3 regions of the Moritella sp. 28 genome follow, and region 1 is predicted to be linked to each of the others. Evidence: predicted binding sites of a transcription regulator. Region 1 holds the regulator's gene; each other region holds the start of a gene.
The links. Region 1 encodes sigma-54, which starts transcription at its own class of promoters, with help from an activator protein. Its sites were predicted from a motif close to GTTGGCACGNNNNTNGNNT; they were not measured.
Positions count from the first base shown of each region.

Region 2: the regulator sigma-54 is predicted to act here: its motif matches at 3,285-3,303, upstream of HWV02_RS05215 (PAS domain-containing sensor histidine kinase).
Region 3: the regulator sigma-54 is predicted to act here: its motif matches at 2,907-2,925, upstream of HWV02_RS18865 (4Fe-4S dicluster domain-containing protein).

Region 1 is NZ_CP056121.1:232,428-240,477, reverse strand. It holds gene HWV02_RS01120 (calcium/sodium antiporter) at 1-686, shown strand, start outside; gene HWV02_RS01115 (KpsF/GutQ family sugar-phosphate isomerase) at 734-1,705, shown strand; gene kdsC (3-deoxy-manno-octulosonate-8-phosphatase KdsC) at 1,707-2,255, shown strand; gene lptC (LPS export ABC transporter periplasmic protein LptC) at 2,252-2,812, shown strand; gene lptA (lipopolysaccharide transport periplasmic protein LptA) at 2,835-3,296, shown strand; gene lptB (LPS export ABC transporter ATP-binding protein) at 3,312-4,037, shown strand; gene HWV02_RS01090 (RNA polymerase factor sigma-54) at 4,087-5,604, shown strand; gene hpf (ribosome hibernation promoting factor) at 5,636-5,923, shown strand; gene rapZ (RNase adapter RapZ) at 6,066-6,929, shown strand; gene mgtE (magnesium transporter) at 7,079-8,050, shown strand, end outside.
Region 2 is NZ_CP056121.1:1,132,514-1,140,563, forward strand. It holds gene secD (protein translocase subunit SecD) at 1-494, shown strand, start outside; gene secF (protein translocase subunit SecF) at 494-1,432, shown strand; gene HWV02_RS05210 (sigma-54 dependent transcriptional regulator) at 1,704-3,173, shown strand; gene HWV02_RS05215 (PAS domain-containing sensor histidine kinase) at 3,341-4,396, shown strand; gene HWV02_RS05220 (sigma-54 dependent transcriptional regulator) at 4,401-5,792, shown strand; gene fliE (flagellar hook-basal body complex protein FliE) at 5,914-6,243, shown strand; gene fliF (flagellar basal-body MS-ring/collar protein FliF) at 6,266-7,975, shown strand; gene fliG (flagellar motor switch protein FliG) at 7,968-8,050, shown strand, end outside.
Region 3 is NZ_CP056121.1:4,267,174-4,275,223, reverse strand. It holds gene HWV02_RS18885 (helix-turn-helix transcriptional regulator) at 1-560, opposite strand, end outside; gene HWV02_RS18880 (formate dehydrogenase accessory sulfurtransferase FdhD) at 557-1,447, opposite strand; gene HWV02_RS18875 (DUF3305 domain-containing protein) at 1,650-2,132, shown strand; gene HWV02_RS18870 (DUF3306 domain-containing protein) at 2,122-2,766, shown strand; gene HWV02_RS18865 (4Fe-4S dicluster domain-containing protein) at 3,040-4,749, shown strand; gene HWV02_RS18860 (molecular chaperone) at 4,774-5,373, shown strand; gene HWV02_RS18855 (twin-arginine translocation signal domain-containing protein) at 5,396-5,599, shown strand; gene HWV02_RS18850 (formate dehydrogenase subunit alpha) at 5,612-8,050, shown strand, end outside.

The DNA of each region.
Region 1 (8,050 bases):
TGCTCGTAGGCTCAGCAACGATCCGTCGTGAGATCCCGATGGTATTAATTACCACACTACTGGCGGGTGTTGTGCTATGGGATTTAAAACTGGAAATGTACGAAGGCGTGATTTTATTATTACTCTTCTTCATTACTATCATCACCTTAACTATCCTAGCATTAAAACGTCCAAGTAATGATCCACTTATCCAAGAACATAGTGATGACGTACCTGAAGGTGTACCAACCTGGAAAGCGGTTGCTTGGTTAGTCTTCGGCATGATTGCATTACCTGTCAGTTCACATTTTCTTGTAGATTCTGCCGTTGTTATTGCACAGTATTTTGGCATGAGTGATTTAGTGATCGGCCTAACTATTATTGCTATTGGAACTAGCTTACCTGAACTCGCCGCATCCGTAACTGGTGTACTTAAAGGTGAAGATGATCTTGCTATTGGTAATATCATTGGTTCTAATATATTCAATATCTTAGCTGTATTATCACTACCAGGTATTTTAGCTCCAGGCATGATTGACCCGGCGATTATTAGTCGTGATTTCTATTATATGCTTGGCGCAACTATGTTAATGCTGGTGATGGCAATGGGCTTTAGAGGCCGTCCAGGACGTATTACTCGTGTTGAAGGTGCCATTTTACTCGCTGGTTTTGTAGCGTATCAATTCATTGTATTTAGTAGCATTTAACATTGTTTAGTCTAAGTATTAAACAATATTTTCATTAGGGAGTAACCATGTCGAGTCAGTTTAACTATTGCCAAAGCGCGCTTAATGTCATTAACACGGAAGCGGCAGCGATTTCTCAATTAAGCCAATATATTGATGCCACGTTTACCGAGACTTGTGAATTATTAATCGAATGTAAAGGTAAAGTCATTGTGACAGGCATGGGTAAATCTGGTCATATCGCCAATAAAATTGCCGCGACATTAGCCAGTACCGGAACCCCTGCTTTCTTTGTGCATCCAGCCGAAGCAAGCCATGGTGATCTTGGTATGATTGAACGTGGTGATGTGGTTATTGCGTTATCTAATTCAGGTGAATCAGATGAAATTTTAGCGTTATACCCAGTACTTAAACGTTTAAGTATTCCCATTATTGCGATGACAAGTAATGATAATTCAACCATGGCGCGCGAAGCAAAAATTAGTTTATGTATTAAAGTTGATAAAGAAGCTTGCCCGTTGGGATTAGCACCTACATCGAGTACTACTGCAAGCCTAGTGATGGGTGATGCTATCGCTGTAGCCTTACTTGAAGCAAAAGGGTTTACCGCTGATGATTTTGCACTCTCTCATCCCGGCGGTAGCTTAGGCAGAAAATTATTATTACGTATTTCAGACATTATGCATAAAGGTAACGACGTACCAAGCGTACAACAAACCGAGACAATCTCTGATGCGCTATTAGAAGTCTCTAGCAAAGGGCTTGGTATGACGGCGGTTAATAACGGGTCTAAGCTGGTTGGTATTTTCACGGATGGTGATTTACGCCGTATCCTTGATGCACGTATAGATATTCACCAAACCCCAATCAGTGAAGTAATGACACAAAGATGTGTTACTATTAATAGACATATCTTAGCTGCAGAAGCCCTTGCAGTCATGGAAAACAAAAAAGTTAACGGCTTAATTGTCGTCAATGAACAACAAGAGCCCGTCGGCGCCTTCAACATGCATGACTTACTACGCGCAGGTGTACTATAAAATGATCAATACATTATACGGTCCAATCCCACAAGACATCTTAACCAAAGCAAAAACATTAAAACTACTCATTTGTGATATAGATGGTGTTTTTTCTGACGGCCGCGTGTACATGGGAAACGACGGTGAAGAACTAAAAGCCTTTCACACTCGCGATGGTTTTGGCGTAAAATCACTCCTTAATGCCGATATCGAAGTTGCTGTGATCACTGGCCGTCAATCGACAATTGTAGCTAACCGTATGCAAGGTTTAGGTGTTAAGCATATCTATCAAGGCCAAGACAACAAAGTGATCGCATTTAATATGCTGCTCGAAGAACTAAAAATATCGCCAGAGCATGTGGCTTATATTGGTGATGACGTCATTGATTTACCAGTAATGAATCTTTGTGGACTCAGTGTTGCCGTTGCCGATGCCCACCCGCTTGTTAAAAAAAGTGCTGACTTTAGCACCTCTATTCGTGGTGGCTTTGGTGCAGTAAGAGAATTAGCAGATCTAATCCTATTGGCCAAAGGGATCTTAGACCAAGCACAGGGCACCTCTGTATGAGCCGCCAAAACATAGGAATTGTGATTCTCTTTCTTTGTGCACTTGGTATTTGGCGTTTTTTTTCGCCTGATGACGAGTCTGCAACGGCACAGTCAACCAAATATCAGCCTGATTTCACCGCTCAAATACTACGTAGCGTTGAATTTAGTATTGATGGAAAAATTATACGTCGCATTTTTGCAGATAGCATGGAGCATTATGGTGAGTTAGGCATGACAATGTTTACTAACCCCGTTATTATTATTTATGATGAAAATGCACAAGCGACATGGAAAATCAAAGCAAAAGAAGGTAACTTCAGTAGCGACGACGTGGCAACACTACGAAACGATGTTGTCATCAAGAATATGAAAAAAAATGATTATATTGATGCCATTACTACCAGTTATTTACAATTAGAGCTTGCCGAAAATTTGGTGCATAGCGATCAGTTAATTACCATTTCAGGGGACTTATTTCATCAAACAGGTGTCGGACTTGAAGGTGATTTAAAGCAAGAATACATGACTATCCTTAAGCAAGTTGAAGCGATTTATACTAATGATGAAAAAATATAAAGTTTTACTATTAACATTATTCATGAGTAATTCAGCCCTCGCATTAGAGTCTGATTTTACAGAGAATGTAGTCGTTAATGCCAAACGTCAAGAAGTGTTTATTAAAGAGAACCGAGTCATATTTTATGATAGTGTCGTGGTGACTCAAGGGACGACATTAATTCATGCCGATAAACTCACGGTCTTAAGCTCTGGCGAAAAAGGCACAGAAGTAATGATTGCCATAGGGTCGCCAGCCACTTTTTATCAAGAGCTTGATGACGGTAAGAAAATTAATGGCGAAGCAGATGAGATCCGCTACGAGCTAGGTAAAAAACGCTTAATCTTGTCAAAAAATGCACATTTACGCCAAGCTGATAGCGAAGTTAAAAGTGACAAGATTATCTACCAAATTGACAAACAAGAAATGATAGCCGAAAGCGGCAAGCATGAATCTGATCGAGTGATCACTATTTTCACTCCTGAAGACAACAAAACTAATTAGAGTAGATGAATTCATATGGCACGTTTAAAAGTATCACACTTAGCAAAAAGTTATAACAAACGAAAAGTTGTGTCAGATGTGAGTCTCGAAGTTGAATCAGGCCAAATTGTTGGTTTACTCGGGCCTAATGGCGCAGGTAAAACCACCACCTTTTATATGGTAGTTGGCTTGGTTAAGCGAGATCATGGACAAATCTTCATTGATGACCAAGAATTAACGCATGAGCCAATGCATATTCGTGCACAACAAGGTATTGGTTACTTACCCCAAGAAGCGTCTATTTTTCGTCGTTTATCGGTAACGAAAAATATCATGGCAATCTTAGAGTTACGAACTGAACTCACGCGTTTCGAACGTGAAGAAAAGTTAGAAGAATTATTAGAAGAGTTCCATATCACCCATATTCGCGATAGTTTAGGCATGAGCTTATCGGGTGGTGAACGCCGCCGTGTTGAGATTGCCCGCGCGCTTGCGGCAGATCCAAAGTTTATTTTATTAGATGAACCTTTTGCTGGCGTTGATCCAATCTCGGTAGGTGATATTAAAAAAATTATTCAACATCTGCGCGATCGTGGTTTAGGGGTATTAATTACCGACCATAACGTACGTGAGACACTCGATGTATGTGAACACTCTTATATTGTGAGCCATGGACATTTGATCGCATCTGGTACTTCTGAAGAGATTTTATCCAACGAAAAAGTGAAAGAAGTATACCTTGGTGATCAATTCCGACTATAGTTTGATATTGATACGTTACCGCATTTAAGGAAGAGAGAGTAGTCGTTAGATGAAGCCATCATTACAACTTCGTATGAGTCAATCTCTGGCAATGACGCCACAGTTGCAACAAGCGATTCGATTATTACAATTATCGACCTTGGAGTTACAACAAGAGATTCAAGAAGCATTAGACAGTAATCCGCTACTGGAACAAGAAGATCCCAACACAGCTCAAGCAAACGATACAGAAAGTAGTGATGAGCATAATCCAAATAATAACGACACAGTTACCGATGCCAGCCAAATAGAAGTTAGTGATGCGCTCGCCAGTGAAGCCATGCCAGATGAATTGCCTAATGACAGTAATTGGGATGATGTCTATACCCCTCAAATACAGACTCACAGCAGTGCGGGTAGCAGTATTGATGGTTTAGACCAAGTCTATCAAGGTGAGACCAGCGAAGGCTTATACGAGCATCTCATGTGGCAAATGGAATTAACCCCATTTTCTGACACTGATCGTGCTATTGCCGTTGCGATTATTGATGGCATTGATGATCATGGCTACCTTAATCAGACTTGTGAAGACATCCTGTCTAGCGTCAATAACGGTCACCAAGAACTTAGCGACAGTAGTAAAGAAAATAGTGAAGAGCAAGTTGAATTAGACGAAATAGAAGCAGTATTAAAGCGTATTCAACATTTCGATCCCATCGGCGTTGCAGCGCGTTCATTACAAGAATGTTTATTGATCCAACTCCAGCATTTACCTAAAAACACACCTTGGTTAACAGAATGTCAGCAAATAATTCAGTCTCACATGGATTTATTAGGCAATCGCGACTACCGTCAATTAAGCCGTAAGACAAAATTAAAAGAACCACAGCTTAAAGAGATCATGCAATTAATTCAGAGTCTAGAACCCAGACCTGGCAATGTTATCGATCAGACTGAAGGGCTTTATGTAATTCCCGATGTTTTAGTAAAGAAAAAAAATAATCAGTGGGTAGTCGAGTTAAATCCTGACATTGTGCCAAGATTAAAAGTGAACAATGAATATTCAAACTTGTCGACAAGCAATCGTAGTAGCAGCGATGGGCAGTTTATTCGAACGCATGTACAAGAAGCTAAATGGTTTATTAAAAGCTTAGATAGCCGTAATGAAACCTTACTAAAAGTAACTAAAAGTATTGTTCAACGACAAATTGATTTTTTTGAGTATGGCGATGAAGCCATGAAACCTATGGTTTTAAATGATATTGCCGAAGAAGTGGAAATGCACGAGTCAACCATTTCACGAGTAACAACGCAGAAGTTTATGCATACACCACGTGGTATTTTTGAACTTAAGTTTTTCTTTTCAAGCCATGTAAGTACTGACAATGGCGGAGAATGTTCATCAACCGCTATTCGAGCATTAATAAAAAAATTGGTCGCGGCAGAAAATGTCATTAAACCATTAAGTGACAGCAAGATTGCTGATTTACTTGCTGATCAAGGTATCAAAGTGGCTAGACGTACGATTGCAAAATATCGGGAGGCACTAAGTATACCACCGTCTAATCAGCGTAAAAGCCTATTATAAGGCTAATCCAACCTTCATAGGGGAGACATATATGCAAATTAATTTAACCGGTAGACATGTAAACATTACAGACTCACTGAAAGATTATGTTGATAGCAAGTTTTCCAAATTAGAACGGCATTTTGATCATATAAACAATATCCATGTGATTTTAAATGTCGAAAAATTACTTCAAATTGCAGAAGCAAAAATACATTTAAATGGGGGGGAGATCTTTGCCGTGCATGAACACAATGACATGTATGCCGCAATTGATGGCTTACTGGATAAGCTCGATCGCCAAGTGATTAAGCATAAAGAGAAGTTGATTCGTCATTAATTTTAATCTCGCCACAGATAACCTAAAGGAAAACCACTTTTTCCTTTAGGTATTAATGCTTCTGACATAATTAAAACATATCATATCCAAATCAATTGCGGGATAATGAACCCATTATTTTATATCGCTGTGAGGATAAAAGATGAAATTAATAATAGTCAGCGGCCAGTCAGGATCTGGTAAATCAATTGCATTACGCGTGCTTGAAGATCTAGGCTACTATTGCGTAGATAACCTACCAGTAAAATTACTACCACAACTGCTAAAAACCTTAAATGACCAAACCGAAAAAGTGGCAGTGAGTATTGATGTCCGTAACTTACCGACAGAAAAAAAAGAATTAAACGACATAATTACAGAGTTAAGAACGAGCACCGATCTGACTAGTTTATTTCTTGATACTAACCAGTCAGTCCTTATCAAACGTTATAGTGAAACCAGACGCCTTCATCCGTTAACAAAAGATGAGCTATCTCTATCACAAGCGATTGAAATAGAAAAAAAACGATTAAGCCCTTTAGCGTTACTTGCTGATTTAAAAATCGATACTACTGAACTCAATATTCATGAACTCAGTGAACAGATTAAAGAACGTATTTTAGGAAAGAAAAACAACCAACTTGTCTTAGTATTTCAATCATTTGGTTTTAAACATGGCCTACCTATGGATGCCGATTATGTATTTGATGTCCGTTTTCTACCAAACCCCCATTGGATCCCAGAATTAAAACCTTACACAGGTCTTGATGAACCCGTCATTAAATACCTGAGCCAACAGCCTGATGTAATGAGCTTTTCACAACAGATTGAAAACTTACTCACGACTTGGTTGCCAATGTTAGAAAAAAATAACCGCAGTTATGTCACCGTTGCTATCGGTTGTACAGGCGGCCAACATCGCTCGGTATTCATTGCTGAACAATTAGCAAAGAGCTTTAAACTACAAAATCGTGTAGTGCAAACTCGCCATCAAACCTTAGAAAAAAATAAACATAAAACTATCTAGGTACTCATTTGCAATGGCGTTAACGATCTAAACAGTTAATTATTTTACTTTATTGTTAATGCTGATTATAAATACAGATTAAGCTAGAATTACGCAGCACCAGCAAGCAAGGTCTTGCAGAAGAAGAATAATAAGAATGGGGACGACATATGCCAGAAAAGATGGAGCATGACAGCACACACCTACGTTTAAGCGAAGTGAACGAAGCACTTGATAGTGGTATGTTCATTCACGTTAAACGAATGCTCTACCAAACGCCCCCTTGTGATATTGCGTTATTACTGGAATCATCGCCACCAGCAGGCCGTAAAGTACTGTGGCGTTTAACCGACTCTGAAATGCAAGGTGAAATCCTTGACGAACTTAATGAAGATGCCAAAACCAGTATTCTCAAACTGATGGATACGGAGTCCCTTGTCGCTGCGACAGAGGGGCTCGATACTGATGATTTAGCCAATATTCTCCGTAGCCTACCAGACAGTATCTATCAAGAAGTTATCACCCAAATGGATACCCAAGATCGTCAACGTTTAGAAACAGCGATGGCGTATCCAGAAGACACTGCTGGCAGTATCATGGACACAGATACCATTACTTTAAGACCAGATGTGACTGTCGATGTGATCTTACGTTATATCCGTTTACGCGGTGAATTACCCGATGCCACAGATACTTTATACGTGGTTGATAAAGATGATCGCTTAATTGGCGATGTGCCCTTAGCCATGTTATTAACAACAGATCCAAACAGTGTGATTAGCACTATTATGGATCGCGAAGCAGAAACCTTACCTGCACATATGGATACCTCAGAGGTTGCCAAGCTGTTTGAACGTCATGACTGGATCTCTGCGCCAGTACTTGATGACTCAGGTAAACTACTCGGACGTATTACCATCGATGACGTGGTTGATATTATTCGTGAAAATGCCGAGCATGACATGATGGGTATGGCCGGTATGGATGACGATGAAGATACCTTCGCGCCAGTAATACAAAGTACCAAACGTCGAACACTCTGGCTTGGGGTTAATTTAATTGCCGCACTGACTGCTGCATCCGTCTCTAACATGTTTGAAGCGACCTTAGAACAACTCGCTACACTTGCTATTTTAATGACC
Region 2 (8,050 bases), 900 kb from region 1:
ATGGCTTCTCAGCATTAGCGCTCGGGCTGGGTTTAACCTTGGTATTTATGGCGCTGTGGTATCGTCGTCTAGGCTGGGTTGCAAATATCGCGCTCATTGCCAATATTATTATTTTATTTGGTTTATTAGCTTTGATCCCTGGTGCTGTATTAACGCTACCGGGTATTGCAGGGTTAGTGCTTACTGTTGGTATGGCCGTCGATACAAATGTACTGGTGTTTGAGCGTATTCGAGATAAATTACGAGAAGGACGTAGTTTTGCACAAGCCATTGACTGTGGTTTTGATAGTGCATTTGCTACGATTCTTGATGCCAATATAACCACCTTAATTATTGCGGTTGTACTGTATTCGGTTGGCAGGGGACCCGTGCAAGGATTCGCTTTAACGCTGGGCTTAGGTATCTTAACCAGTATGTTTACAGGCATCTTGGTATCACGTGCATTAATTAATAAATTATGGGGTCGTGATACTCGTCATGACTTGAAGGTATAATGATGATGACTATCAATATAAACAATAGTAACAAAAACAATAGTAATAACTACAGTCAATTACGTTATATCAGCAGTGCTGTATCAGTGGTTTTTATGCTTGTTGCGATAGCATTTCTTAGTATTAATGGACTGAATTGGGGAGTTGACTTCACTGGTGGTGTTATTACTGAAGTGCAGATGGATCCAACGATTACAATGAGTGAGATCTCGCCTTTATTACAATCGGCATTGAACCAAAATGTTAATGTTATTGAAGGGGGGGAGATGGGTCGATGGATCTTACGCTACGCGGAACCTGCGACTGGCATGGGTATTCCGGATATCACAGAGGTACTCGCGCCATTATCAACAAATATTCAAGTACTAAACACCAGTATTGTCGGATCTCAAGTTGGACAAGAGTTAGCGGAACAAGGTGGCCTAGCGATCTTAGTCTCGATGTTGTGTATCATGGCGTATTTAAGTTATCGCTTTGAATGGCGTTTAGCGTCGGGTGCATTATTTGCCTTGCTGCACGATGTATTATTTGTACTTGGGGTGTTTGCTGCATTACAACTCGAGTTTAACTTGACGGTATTTGCGGCGATATTGGCGATTATCGGTTATTCATTAAATGATTCTATTATTATTGGGGATCGTATCCGCGAGTTACTTATTCTTAAGCCTAATTTAGCAATTGCTGATGTGAATAATGATGCTATTGGGGCAACTCTATCGCGCACAATGGTAACATCTGGAACAACCTTAATGACGGTCTCGGCATTGTGGTTACTTGGGGGCGAACCTTTGAATGGATTCTCTGTTGCGATGTTCATTGGTTTAATTGTCGGTACATGGTCATCGATTGCTGTTTCGACTACGTTACCTGAATTCTGGGGGTTAAATGCCCGACATTATCAGGTCGTTGAGTTGAAAAAGGGGGCTTACGAAGACTAATACATTTATTATTGTAGGTAATTTGAGCGCGTGGGTTTGTTAATCCTGCGCGTTTATCTATGATAAACAGATCAATATGTAGATAATGTGATATAGCACAGACTATTTTTACTCTAACTTCTAATTAACCCCTACCGTTGTTTCATCTTGATTTAGGAATGTGTACTATAGCTATGTCAATAAATTGGCGTCGGTTAGTTTTTGACACTATTTAACAGTCGGTTAACTGTGGTTTATTTAAGTTTGAGTAAAGTTTAGCGTAGGCAGTAATATGGATACTACTAAGTCAGTTTTTGTAATTGATGAAAATATTGAACGGAGACAAAATTTAGAAACGATATTGTCCTTTCTTGGAGAAGGGTGGCAGAGTTATGACTCTCACATCGACATTAGTGCAAAGATCGATCTTGCTGCAAATAGTGTTATCGTGTCTTCAGATAGGTATTCAGAAAAGGAACTATTTGCGTTACTTGATGCTAACCCAATGAATCCATTTTTGACGTTTGGTACACAGGAAACAGCATCAAAGCAAGGTAATTTAATCGGTCATATCGAACATCCTTTTTCCTATCACCAGCTGACACTTTTACTCGGGCGTTGTCAATCTTATCGCCAATGTGTTACGAGTAAGTTAGGTCAATCAACCTCGGCCTCAAAAGCATTAATTAAACAGTTAGTAGGGCGTGGTGATGCGATTCAAAGTGTTCGCCATTTGATTACTCAAGTTGCGACTAAGGGTGCTAATGTTTTAGTTCTCGGTGAATCAGGTACGGGTAAAGAAGTTATTGCCCGTTCAATCCATGATGCATCATCACGTAATCACGGCCCATTTGTTCCTGTTAACTGTGGTGCGATCCCGGCTGAATTATTAGAAAGTGAATTATTTGGTCATGAAAAAGGTGCGTTTACGGGCGCGTTTTCAGCACGTAAAGGACGCTTTGAACTCGCAAGTGGTGGTACTTTATTCCTTGATGAAATCGGTGATATGCCGCAGCCAATGCAAGTGAAATTATTACGTGTTTTACAAGAGCGAGTTTTTGAACGCGTGGGTGGCAGTAAAGCAATTAAAGCTGATGTAAGGGTTATTGCTGCAACACACCGTAATTTAGAGAAAATGATCCTTGATGGCGAATTTCGTGAAGATCTTTATTACCGTCTGAATGTATTCCCAATTGAAAGCCCTGCATTGCGTGAGCGCCCTGATGATATACCATTACTGATCCAAGAGTTATTACGCCGACACGAAGCAGAGCATGATGCGACAATCTTATTTACGCAACGGGCAATGGAATCGTTAATGCAACATTCATGGCCGGGTAATGTACGTGAATTATCGAATTTGATCGAACGTTTACTGATCATGACGGCTGGTAATATTGTGGATATTGGTGAGTTACCTGCTAAATACCGTTATAACGATGATGGTGAAAGTCAGAGCATTAGTTCAGAGTTACCGAGTGAATTAGCTGAGCGTGATGCAATATCTGCAATGTTTAATGATGATATTTTTGCCGATATAGAAGAAGAATCACAAGAAGATGGTTTCTTCTCGATGCCAAATAGTTTGCCTGAACGCGGCGTTAATCTGAAAGAGATGCTGGCCGAATTCGAAATAGACATGATTAAACAAGCCCTTGATCAACAAGCGCACGTTGTCGCCCGAGCTGCAGATCAACTTGGCATGCGTAGAACGACATTGGTTGAAAAAATGCGTAAGTATGGATTACAGAAAGAAGCCTAAATAAATGTAACCAAGTATAGATTTACTTATCCTTGATAAAACAAACGAGAAAGCTCAACGTGATGTTGGGCTTTTTTCTTTATATATACAATGGTTTACGCCCCTTTAATTATTGGCACACTAAATGCATCGTTAGGTGCGAGTCAATTTTTTAGCGGAGTGCTACCATGGTACAAGAATCTTATCCCGGCGAATTAGCAGAACTACGAGCACACAAAAATCGTAGTGAAAAGTTAGTAGAAGCATTGCCGTCAGGGTTGGTTATTCTTGATGGCAACGGTATGGTCATTGAAGTCAATAAAGTTGCTGTGCAATTACTTGGTGAACCATTGATCGATTCACGTTGGATGGATGTCATTCAACGTGCGTTTACCCCTAAAGAAGATGACGGACATGAAATTTCATTAAAGAATGGCTGTAAAGTTCAACTTTCGATCACGACACTTGGCACGCAGCCTGGTCAGTTAATAATGTTGACAGACTTAACGTATACACGTCATTTACAAGAGCGTGTCAGTCATATGAAACAGTTGTCGTCATTGGGGCGAATGGTAGCGTCATTAGCACACCAGATCCGCACGCCATTATCAGCGGCATTATTATATGGATCTAATCTAGCCAACCCGAATCTCCCGCCAGCATCAAAGAAACGTTTTCAAAGTAAACTTATTGAACGGCTTAATGATTTGGAAAACCAAGTTAATGACATGCTGCTATTTGCACGTACCGGCAAAGATTTAGTGGTTGAAGAGATTTCACTGCAGAACTTATTAATTCAAGTGCAAGCGGGCAGCGAAGCTATGATGTTGCAGACTGGTAGCAACATGCAAGTGACACTACCCGAACCCGATTTATTAATTCTAGCTAATCGTAATGCACTTTCTAGTGCGATTGGCAATTTGATACAAAATGCATTACACGCTTGTGGTCAAGGGGCTAACCTCGCTATTTCTGCAGTCCGCTCCGGTGATGACAAAGTCGCAATTGTGGTATCTGATGATGGTCCCGGGATCTCGACGCTCATGCAAGCAAAAATCTTAGAACCTTTCTTTACCACCAAATCACAGGGCACGGGTCTTGGCCTTGCTGTTGTACAAAGTGTGGTGAAAGCGCACCATGGCAGTTTAGAGTTGAACTCAACTGTCGGTGAAGGAAGTCGTTTTAGTATAATCGTACCGCTACATCGCGTAGCAGAACCTCAACCAATGGTAATAGGTGGATAATAGTATGTCCCATTCTCAAATTCTTGTAGTTGAAGATGATTTAGGTCTTCGTGAAGCCTTAGTTGATACCTTATTAATGGCTGGTTATGAGTGCGATGAAGTTGATAGCGGTGAAAGTGCACTGATTGCATTAGGTAAAAAAACCTATGATATGGTCGTGAGTGATATTCAAATGGGTGGCATGACGGGATTAACTTTACTGCATAATATTAAACAAAAACACCCCGATTTACCGGTATTGTTAATGACGGCTTATGCCAAAGTAGATGATGCGGTAACGGCAATGCGTAATGGTGCAGTTGACTACATTGGTAAACCTTTCTCTCCAGAAGTATTGATTAATCAGGTTGGTCGTTATGTACCACCACAAAAAATAGCTAAGCGCACACCTTGTTACGGTGATGAGAAAACAGAGCAACTATTAAGTTTGGCGCGTAAAGTGGCTAAATCAGATGCAACGGTCATGGTGACAGGTCCAAGTGGAACGGGTAAAGAAGTGCTATCACGTTATATTCATGATAATTCACTGCGTTATGACGGTCCATTTGTGGCTATTAACTGTGCGGCTATCCCAGATAATATGTTAGAAGCAACACTGTTTGGTTATGAAAAAGGCGCATTTACTGGCGCGATACAAGCATGCCCAGGAAAATTTGAGCAAGCACAAAACGGTACCATTTTACTGGATGAGATCTCGGAAATGGACTTATCGTTGCAAGTTAAATTATTACGGGTATTGCAAGAGCGTGAAGTTGAGCGCTTAGGTAGCCGTAAAACCATTAAACTTAATATACGAGTCATTGCTACCAGTAACCGTAATATGAAACAAGCTGTCTCGAATGGTGATTTCAGAGAAGATTTATATTATCGCTTAAATGTATTCCCATTAGCTTGGCTACCGTTAACTGAGCGTAAAGGTGATATTTTACCGATTGCGGAACATTTATTAAAATTACACTGCAAACAAAATAATATTCCAACGTTAGAATTACTTAACTGCGCGAAGGCGAAGTTACAGATTTATCATTGGCCGGGTAATGTACGTGAATTGGACAACGTGATCCAACGCGCTATGATTTTAGCGGTTGATGGGAAAATAAAAGATGCAGATCTTATTTTAGAAGATTTTACTGCCGCAGATTTTCAAGTCATAGCGCCGATTGCTCAAGTGCCACAGCTACATATTAAATCGGAAATCCCTGTGCGCAGTATTAATCAACCCAACGAGCCTTTAGGTAACGAATTACGTCAACAAGAGTATCAAATTATTTTGGAAACCTTGATTGGCTGTAATGGCGTGCGTAAAAACGTTTCAGAAAAATTGGGTATCAGTCCACGTACATTGCGCTATAAATTAGCGAAAATGCGAGAGCAAGGCATCGAAATCCCTGCATAACTATTTATAAAAACAATCGTTATAAAAAGGCCGTAATCAATTGAAGTTACGGTCTTTTTTTTGTTGGCATGTTAATTGCTCCTCTCAAGGTAGGTCAAAAATATGACAACGAGGATAATCAATGAATATCGCAGCCAATAATCTCTACTCCGAAATGCAAAGCATGTCGTTACAGGCGACTAAATTTGAAGCAGATCCTACCGCGGTAAAAGCGCCAACCACAACATCTGCCAATTTTGGTGATATGTTGCAGCAAGCAATGGATAGTGTTAACGGATTACAGCAAAATACTGGTGATTTACGCACCCGTTTCGATCAAGGTGATCGCAGTGTGTCCCTAAGTGATGTTATGATAGCATCGCAAAAATCGGGGATAGCATTCGATGCTACGGTACAGGTTCGTAACAAATTGATCGAATCTTATAAAGAAATAATGAGTATGCCTGTTTAATCTCGGGTAAAGGAGTAACTCTGTGGCTGACATAGCTTCAAATACAGGTATCGTAAGTAATGACGATATGGGTAATGATTTAGCGCAACTAGATGAAAATGAGCAAAAAAGCTCAGCATTTGGTTTTTTCACTAATGCCGATATCTTACGTCAAATCATCCTAATCTTAGCATTAGCGATCTCGCTAACCTTAGTGGTATTTATTTTACTCTGGGGCAAAGAGCCTGAAATGCGTCCTTTAGGTACGTATCAAACGGTTGAACTCATTGAAACCCTCGAATTTTTAGACCAACAGAAAATAGAATATAAAATTAATGGTGATACGATCTCTGTTCCTGCTGAGCAGTATCAAGACATTAAATTACGATTACGTCGCTCAGGACTCGTCACTGCAGAATTAGAAGGTGACGATATTTTGATGAAAGATATGGGCTTTGGTGTCAGCCAGCGTGTCGAACGAGAACGTTTAAAATTGGGTCGTGAACGTCAAATATCACGGGCATTAACAGAATTTAAACATGTATCAAAGGCACAAGTATTATTAGCCATCCCAAAAGAAAATGTGTTTGCTAAGCGCGACAAGAAGCCCAGTGCAACAGTTGTATTAACGGTACGTAACAGCAACGCAATCTCGCAAGAAAATATTGATGCTATGGTGCAATTGGTTGCTTCTGCTGTTCAAGGCTTAGAACCCACCCGCGTAACCTTGACTGATCAAAATGGCCGCTTGCTGAACTCGGGCAGTCAAGACATGATGGCTGCAAAAGGTCGACGTGAATTTGAAATTGTACAAAATCATGAACGTGAGTACCGAGATAAAATAGATTCTATACTTATCCCTATCTTAGGTGTCAGTAATTATACCGCTGAAGTTGATGTATCAATGGACTTTAGTGTGACAGAGCAAACACAAAAACGTTTTAATCCCGATTTACCTGCAATACGCAGTGAAATGTTATTAGAGCGTCAATCGATTGGTAATGATAGTCAAGGTATTCCGGGGGCATTAACCAATCAACCTCCACTAGACGCGGATATACCTGAAGAGGCAGCTGGAGAGAATGCCGCAGCTCGTCCTATTGGTCAATCTCAAAAAGAATCAACGCGAAATTATGAACTTGATACAACAATCAGTCACACTAAATCACAAACCGGTGTTATTCGGCGCTTAAGTGTGTCTGTTGCGATAGATTACATCAATAGTACAGGAGCCGATGGAACACTGGTGAGGGAACCTCGTAGTCAAGCCGAACTCGCCAATATCCGTCGTGTTTTACAAGGTGGCGTGGGCTTTAATGTTAACCGAGGTGATGCTCTTGAGGTGGTTGCTATCCCATTTAATCGCCCTGAATTGGCTGCGATGGCTGAACTTCCAATTTGGGAAGAAGAATGGTTCTGGCGTGCCGTACGTATTGCTGCTAGCTTAATCGTCATTGTGATATTAATCATGGCGATTATTCGTCCTATGATTAAACGCTTAATTAACAACGAACCGGAAGAAAAAGTAGAAGATTTAGATTTAGGTATCAGTGCGATTGAAAATGACGAAGATATGCAATTGCTTACTGCCGATACCGATGTGGATACGGACTTTGCAATGCGCAGAGGTCATTTACAATTACCGAACTTACACAAAGACGAAGATTTGTTAGAAGCGGTTCGTGCACTGGTTGCTAACGAACCTGACTTAACTGCATTAGTAATTAAAGAATGGATGATAGAAGATGCCTGATTCTAATAAACAAGTAGCGACAACGCCAAAGTTCGATGCAACAACCTTAACTGGTATTGAGCGTTCTGCGATCTT
Region 3 (8,050 bases), 1.1 Mb from region 1:
TCTTGACGTAGTGCCCAGCGCCAACGTGAAGTTAGTAATTCTTGTAAATTTAATGAGCGAGAGTTCACTAAATCGGCTAGTTCTTTGTTAACCACTAAGCCTTGTTGACGCTCAAAGGCGTGGATCAGTACCCAGTTTTTATGCCCTGGATATTGCTGTAATAATGCAGGGTGACGTAAGCTTGCTTCTTCTGCATGTCCCCAGTGTATCGCACAAATATCCACATGGCCTTTACTGAGCATGGCTAAACCTTGGCGAGTGCCTGTTGAGGTATAACCAACCAGTGCGGTACTGCCAAGCTTTTGTGCCATCTTCCCCACGACCAGTTGCAAGAGTGGATCATCAGAACCTGCGATGAGTAAGCGGTCATTCAGTACGCCGTTATGACAAGACTCCAGTAGCCATTTATCCAACATTGCTTTGGGAAATAACCATTTACCCGTTACTTTCGTTGCAGGCAAATGGCCATCGTTAGCCAGTGTGTAGACCTTTTTTTCATTCAGGTCTAAATACTCAGCGACTTGCTTTACATTCATAAAAGCAGGGAAGTGTTCGCTCATGCACTTTTACCGATTAGTGTTGATGAGTGTTCTTGTGATGCTGTTTGTGCAAGCGCTTCTGCGTCAGGGCCTTTGACATCTAAAATTAGGTTTGCCATACCGTTATATACTTGAAAACGATTACCTTTGGCGCGAGCAACCATGGTAATACCCAGTTTTTTTGCTAAGTCGTAACCCATTTGTGTAGCACCGGATCGAGATAATAATACCGGGATCCCCATTTGCGCTACTTTAATCACCATCTCAGACGTGAGGCGGCCTGTAGTATAAAAGATCTTATCTTCACCTGTTTGACCTTTTAACCACATCTCCCCAGCCAAGGTATCAACTGCATTGTGACGGCCTACATCTTCGACAAACGATAAAATAGTGGTGTCTTTACACACTGCACAGCCATGTACTGCACCGGCCGCTTTATAAGTTGCGTTGTGGTGAGTTAATGCTTCTAACAAACCATAGAGTTTTGATTGACGTAATCTAGGTTGTGGCAGTGTGATACCTTCTAGTTTTTTCATTACATTGCCAAACATGGTGCCTTGACCACAGCCTGAAGTAACGGTTTTTTTCGATAACTTATCTTCTAAACCATCAGTATTTTCACGGGTGATCACGGCTGCAGAATTTGTATCCCAATCAATAATTACTGATTCAATCGCGGCAATGTCTTCAATGAAACCTTGGTTTTTTAAATATCCAAGCACGAGGTCGGCAGGTCGGGCTCCGAGCGTCATCACTGTTACGATTTCTACCCAGTTTAAGTAAATCGTTAACGGATGTTCACACGCGATCTCTTTGGTCATGGTATCGCCATATTCATCCATGATGTCGACGGTCATAGTGTGCTCAACTGAAGAGTTGGTTTTAATTATTTTTGGTAATTGCGGCATCGGAAGTCCTGCTGGTTTATATATCTATCAAGAGGTAAGCAAAGTTCATTCCAACTTATACCCTGCACCTTGAAGTAACTTGGGTATCACCATTTTATTTGTCACTTATCTTGAACTTGGTCTAAATTTTGCTGAGTAGGGTGCGTTATATAAGAAATTAAAAAATACTAAATAATTATAAAAATAGAATAAAGGAGCATGTGTGCAACAAATTGATGAACATAAGCGCTTAGAAAAAGACGAATCAAGTTGGCCAATCAGGTTTCGTCTTTGCTCTGAAGAAAAGCAAATTGGACGCTGGACGACGCTGTCTTGGTCTATTGATAATGTCGAATTATATGATCACAACCACACGCAAGACGATGCTAGCACTGGCACCTGTTATGAGCGTGTATTAACGTTATACCGCGATGAACGAACTGATTATCGTTTTAACCTCAGTTCACAAGACCCGCATTTGTTTATTGTTTGTGAAGAAAATAATGAGCAGCTATCGCCGTTACTTATCACTGTCGCGCAAAGTGTCGCAAGCAGTTACATGGATGGCGATTATCAAGTGTTACATATTCAAATGCCCTTACCAGTTCAGGCTTGGATGGAAGCATTCATTGGGCGTCATGGCGAACTGATTGAATTTAAAAAGAAACGTTATAAAGATAAAAAAGGACGTTCAAGTGGCAACTAACTTTTTTCAACGTTGGTCTAGCCGCTCTCTGACGGCTAAAGACAAAGCTTCAACAACGTTATCGGAAACGAATGAAGCCGTTGAAGAATTAACTGAATCTAAGCAATTTTCTGAGCCAGTTTATGATGCTAACGCAGAAATTAATCAAGCCGTTACGCTAGATAAAGTGACGAATGATGCGGTAGATAAGCAGAGCGATATTGCAGACAAGAGCAGTGATGACGTATTAACAATTGCAGATGCAGATAGTGTGACATTTGACAGCGGCGTCGTTTCATTTCTAAAGCAGGGGGTTGATAAATCAGTAAAAAAAGCGGCGCTCGCTAAATTGTTTCATTCAGATGAATTCAACTATATCAGTGATATGGACGATCATACTGAAGACTTTTCTAATATCCCTAAACTCGACGATAGTATCGCAAAACAGTTACGTGGTTGGGTTAAGACAGTATTAGAAGAACCTGAGCAAGTAGAAGAACCTGAGCAAGTAGAAGACCTCAGTATTGAACGAACAGAAGAAGCAGAAATGTCAGCTGTTGAAGATGAAACAGTTGAACCCGTCACGGAAGATTTCAAATTATCGCAAGGCTGCGATGAGCCACATCACAAAATTATTCAGCAAGGTGAGACATAAAGGGACTAATAACCCTTATTTTAATCGGGACAATTTGATACAGGCGTGATCATTTGTAGCGACAAAATGTCTCAGTTGGAAGTACATCAACTGTCCTTATCTGACTTTAGTTCTTTATAGGTCATTTTTTTCCGTTAAAAGTTGGTTCGGTTATTGCTCTATTAGCTACAGCATAAAGTACGGTAAAAACCGTACGGCAGAAAGAGCTTCGGGCACTAAACTCGCAGTTTAATCGGCACCAATTTTTGCGGTGACGAGTATACAGGAATAGCAATGTTAAAAAGTATTCTAGAAACATTTACAGATAGCAATGGTCAAGCACGCTTAAGTGCAATCGCTGGTACGGTTGAATTATCGAATTTGATCCCGCCAACGGTCTCTTACGAGAGCCGAGGGAATCTATTGATCATTGGTCCGCACGATACTATTACTACACTGGCCCCGCAATTTTCAACACTTAATTCAGTGACACTCCTTGCGACTTCGCAGGCAGCTGAAAACACGGCGAAAACAAGTAATGACATTAAGGTATTTTTTAGTAATGACGTAACAATAAAAGGTTACTTAGGCGCATTCGAAGTGAATTGCCGCGTAGCTGGTACATTACTTGATACCTATGTCAATCTAGCGGAAGTAACTATCGGTGGTGATAGCTTTGATTTAGTGGTTGATATGAGTGCCGAGAGCATTATCAACACCGAGATCCCTGCACCTGGTTATTACCCTGTCGGCAGTGGTAAAGCGGCGATTGCAGATGTGATTGAAACCTTACCTGACATGCTTGGTACGTTTGATAAGCCTAAGTATTTCCGTTTAAATAATGACATTTGTGCACATTCATCCCGTGGTGTGAGCGGCTGTACACGTTGTGTTGATGCGTGTCCAGCGGGTGCGTTATCAAGTAATGGCCATGCGATCGAGATTAACCCGTTCTTATGTCAGGGGGTTGGTACTTGTGCAACGGCTTGTCCGACAGAAGCGATCACGTATGCATTACCAGATCCAGAGAAAACCCAGAACTTCATTTATCGTTTGTTAAACAGTTATCAAATGGCGGGAGGTGTAAAGCCGACGATCTTATTCTTTGGTAACCGTGATGAAGAAAACGTTGCAGCGAAATTACCGTCATTACCATCGAATGTGATCCCGATTGCACTGGAAGAGTTAGCAACTGTGGGTGTCGATACATGGTTTAGCGCGCTGATTTATGGTGCGCATCAAGTACTGTTAGCAACGAATATTGCTTACATGCCTGCGACAATTGATCGCGTTTTAAAAGATGAGTTAGCCATCGCGAATAACTTCTTAACTGAACTTGGTTTTGAAGCAGATCGCATTTGCTTGTTTGAACTTAGCTCCGCGGCTGAATTTGTGGCGTTCCCTGCATCTTTGTTGCCTGTGGTAGATAACAAGATCGCAGTGATGGATAGCGGTGTATTAGCCGAGCAATTATCAGGGACTAAGCGTGAGAAATTGTTTAGTGCATTAGATAGATTGCATGCGCAAAGCACAGTTAGACCAACATTGTCTAGCGTACCTGAAAATGCACCTTACGGTAGTGTTGAATGTAAAACAGATGATTGCACGCTATGTATGGGGTGTGTGGCTGTATGCCCAACCCGTGCATTACATGCTGTTGGCGGACGCCCCGGTTTGCAGTTCAAAGAGCAAGATTGCGTGCAATGTGGCTTATGTGAAAAAGCTTGCCCAGAGCAAGTGATTAGTCTTAAACCGGGTGTTAACTGGGATGCTGAAAGCCGCCAAAACACCGTGATGATCCATGAAGAAGAGCCTGCTTGCTGTTTAAGTTGCGGTAAAGCATTTGCGCCAGCATCGATGATTCAAATGCTGACCGAGAAATTACAAGGTCATTCACAATTTCAGGGTGATGCTATTCGCCGTTTATCTATGTGTGAAGACTGTCGTGTACGCGATATTTTTTCTGACATGGCTGATGATCCAACAAGTCAGTTGCGAGTGTAAAACGAAATGATGGAAACACAAAACATGTCACAGCCAGTTGCTGAAGAAATAAGATTACGTATCGATATCTATAGTTTACTTGCTCATCTATTACGTAAGGCACCGGATGCTGACGTCATTGATTGGTTAGCGAATTTAGATGTGGATGCACCGAACGAACTCATTCAAACCACGGGAATGTCGGCAGCTTGGCCGTTATTAAAACTCGCGTCACAAAAGACCTTATTAACCGCGGTTGAAGATGAATACCAAGATTTGTTTATTGGTATTGGCCACGGTGAGATCGTGCCGTTTGGTTCTTGGTTCCTCACCGGGTCATTAATGGAAATGCCATTAGCGCATTTACGCCATGATTTGAAAAAGCTGGGTTTTCAACGCGATGAAGACGTGAAAGAACCGGAAGATCATATTGCTGCATTGCTCGAAGTCATGACGATGTTAGTCGCAGAAAGTAATCAAAAAGTACAAGCTGAATTTTTTAATCGTCATATAGATACCTGGTTTGAGCGTTTTTGCCAAGATTTAAAGGTGGCGAAAAACGCGGTGTTTTATAGCGCCGTCGCCGAGCTAGCTTTGCAATTTTTAAGTATTGAAAAAATACGTTTTATCGACGTAAAAAAATAATAACGATAGAGGAGCAAACTGGATGAGTAAACAAAATAAGCCGGATGAAAACCGCCGCCAATTGTTAAGAAATATTGGTTTAGGTGTCGCTGCAGGTGCGATTGCAACAGGTGTATCAACCTCTGTTAATGCATCTGTCGACACGCGAGAACAGAAAGATAAGCAGAAAAATACAAAAGGTTACCATGAAACTAAACACATTCGTGATTACTACGATTCTCTATAAGCGGAGCTCTAAATGAAATTAACTAAACGTTCCGATACGGTCAACAAGGACGAAAAACAACTGGGTATTTCGCGCCGTTCGTTTATGCGTAACTCTTCAATTGCTGCCGCTGGTGGTGCCGTCGGTGTTGGCATGTTCGCACCGGGCATGATGAAAAAAGCTGAAGCGAAATCTGTCGATCCAGAATCACCCGTTGAAATTAAACGTACGATTTGTTCTCACTGCTCTGTGGGCTGCGGTATTTATGCCGAAGTACAAGAAGGTGTATGGACTGGTCAAGAGCCTGCATTTGATCATCCGTTTAATGCGGGCGGTCACTGTGCAAAAGGTGCCGCGTTACGTGAACACGGGCATGGTGCGAAACGTCTTAAATATCCAATGAAACTGGTTAACGGTAAATGGATTAAAATGAGCTGGGAAACAGCACTTGAAGAAGTCAGCCAGCAAGTACTTAAGATCCGTGAAGAGTCCGGTCCTGATTCTGTTTACTGGTTAGGTTCAGCAAAGCATAACAATGAACAAGCGTATTTGTTTCGTAAAATGGTATCGATGTGGGGGACTAATAATGTCGATCACCAAGCTCGTATCTGTCACTCGACAACAGTAGCGGGTGTAGCAAATACCTGGGGTTATGGCGCGATGACTAACTCGCTAAATGACATGCATAATTGTAAATCAATTTTGTTTATCGGCTCAAACCCTGCTGAAGCGCATCCAGTCGCGATGCAGCATATCCTTATCGCAAAAGAAAAGAACAACTGTAAGATTGTTGTTGCTGATCCACGTCGTACCCGTACTGCTGCAAAAGCAGATCACTATGTGTCTTTACGTCCGGGTTCTGACGTTGCTTTCGTTTGGGGCGTGTTATATCACGTGTTCAAAAATGGTTGGGAAGATAAAGAATTCATTCACCAACGTGTTTACGGCATGGACGATGTACGTGCAGAAGTTGCAAAATGGACACCTGCTGAAGTAGAGCGTGTTTCTGGTGTATCAGAAGCGGATGTTTATGAAACGGCAAAACTGCTTTCTGAACACCGTCCAGGTTGTGTTGTTTGGTGCATGGGTGGGACGCAGCATACAACGGGTAACAATAATACGCGTGCATATTGCATCCTTGAACTTGCGCTTGGCAACATGGGTAAACCAGGCGGTGGTGCTAATATTTTCCGTGGTCACGATAACGTACAGGGTGCGACTGACTTTGGTGTATTAGCAGATAATTTACCGGGTTACTACGGTCTTTCTGAAGGTGCTTGGAAGCATTGGGCTGGCGTATGGGATGTTGATTATGAGTGGCTAAAAGGCCGCTTTGATCAAAATGCTTACCGTGGTAAAAAACCAATGAACCATGCCGGTATTCCGGTATCACGTTGGATTGATGGTGTATTAGAAAATAAAGACAATATCGAGCAAAACGATAATATTCGTGCCATGTTCTATTGGGGTCACGCGGTTAACTCACAAACTCGTGGACCAGAAATGCGCACAGCGATGGGCAAACTGGACATGATGGTTATTGTTGACCCGTATCCTGGTGTTGCAGCTGTGATGAACGGTCGTACTGATAATGTTTATTTGCTACCAGCGACGACGCAATTTGAAACAACAGGTTCTGTTACTGCAACAAACCGTTCAGTTCAATGGCGTGACCAAGTAATTGAACCATTATTCGAATCAAAGCCTGATCATGAGATCATGTATTTGCTAATGAAAAAATTAGGTTTAGCAGATCAATTATTTAAAAATATTGAAGTGAAGAACAACCAACCTGTTATCGAAGATATTACTCGTGAATACAATAAAGGTATGTGGACGATTGGCTACACAGGCCAAAGTCCTGAACGTCTAAAAGATCATCAGAAAAACTGGCATACGTTCCACAAAACGACTCTTGAAGCTGAAGGTGGTATTGCTAACGGTGAGACTTATGGTCTACCTTGGCCATGCTGGGGCACGCCAGAGATGAAACACCCAGGTACCCATATTCTTTATGATACATCGAAACCTGTTGCCCTAGGTGGCGGTAATTTCCGTGCACGCTTTGGTGTTGAGCGTAATGGCGAAAGCTTATTAGCAGTCGACAGTTATTCAAAAGATTGTGAGTTAGAAAGTGGTTTCCCAGAGTTCAGTGACAAACTACTTAAGCAACTTGGCTGGTGGGATGAACTGACTGCGGATGAAAAACTAAAAGCAGAGGGTAAAAACTGGAAAACCGACGTATCGGGTGGCATTCAACGTGTGGCGATTAAACACGGTTGTATCCCATTTGGTAATGCCAAAGCCCGTGCTGTGGTATGGACCTTCCCAGATGCAGTACCGCTTCATCGTGAACCGCTATATACACCGCGTCGTGACTTAGTGACTGACTATCCGACTTGGGATGACAGTGAAGCGATGTTCCGTCTGCCAACATTATACAAATCAATCCAAGATAAAGATGTATCAGGT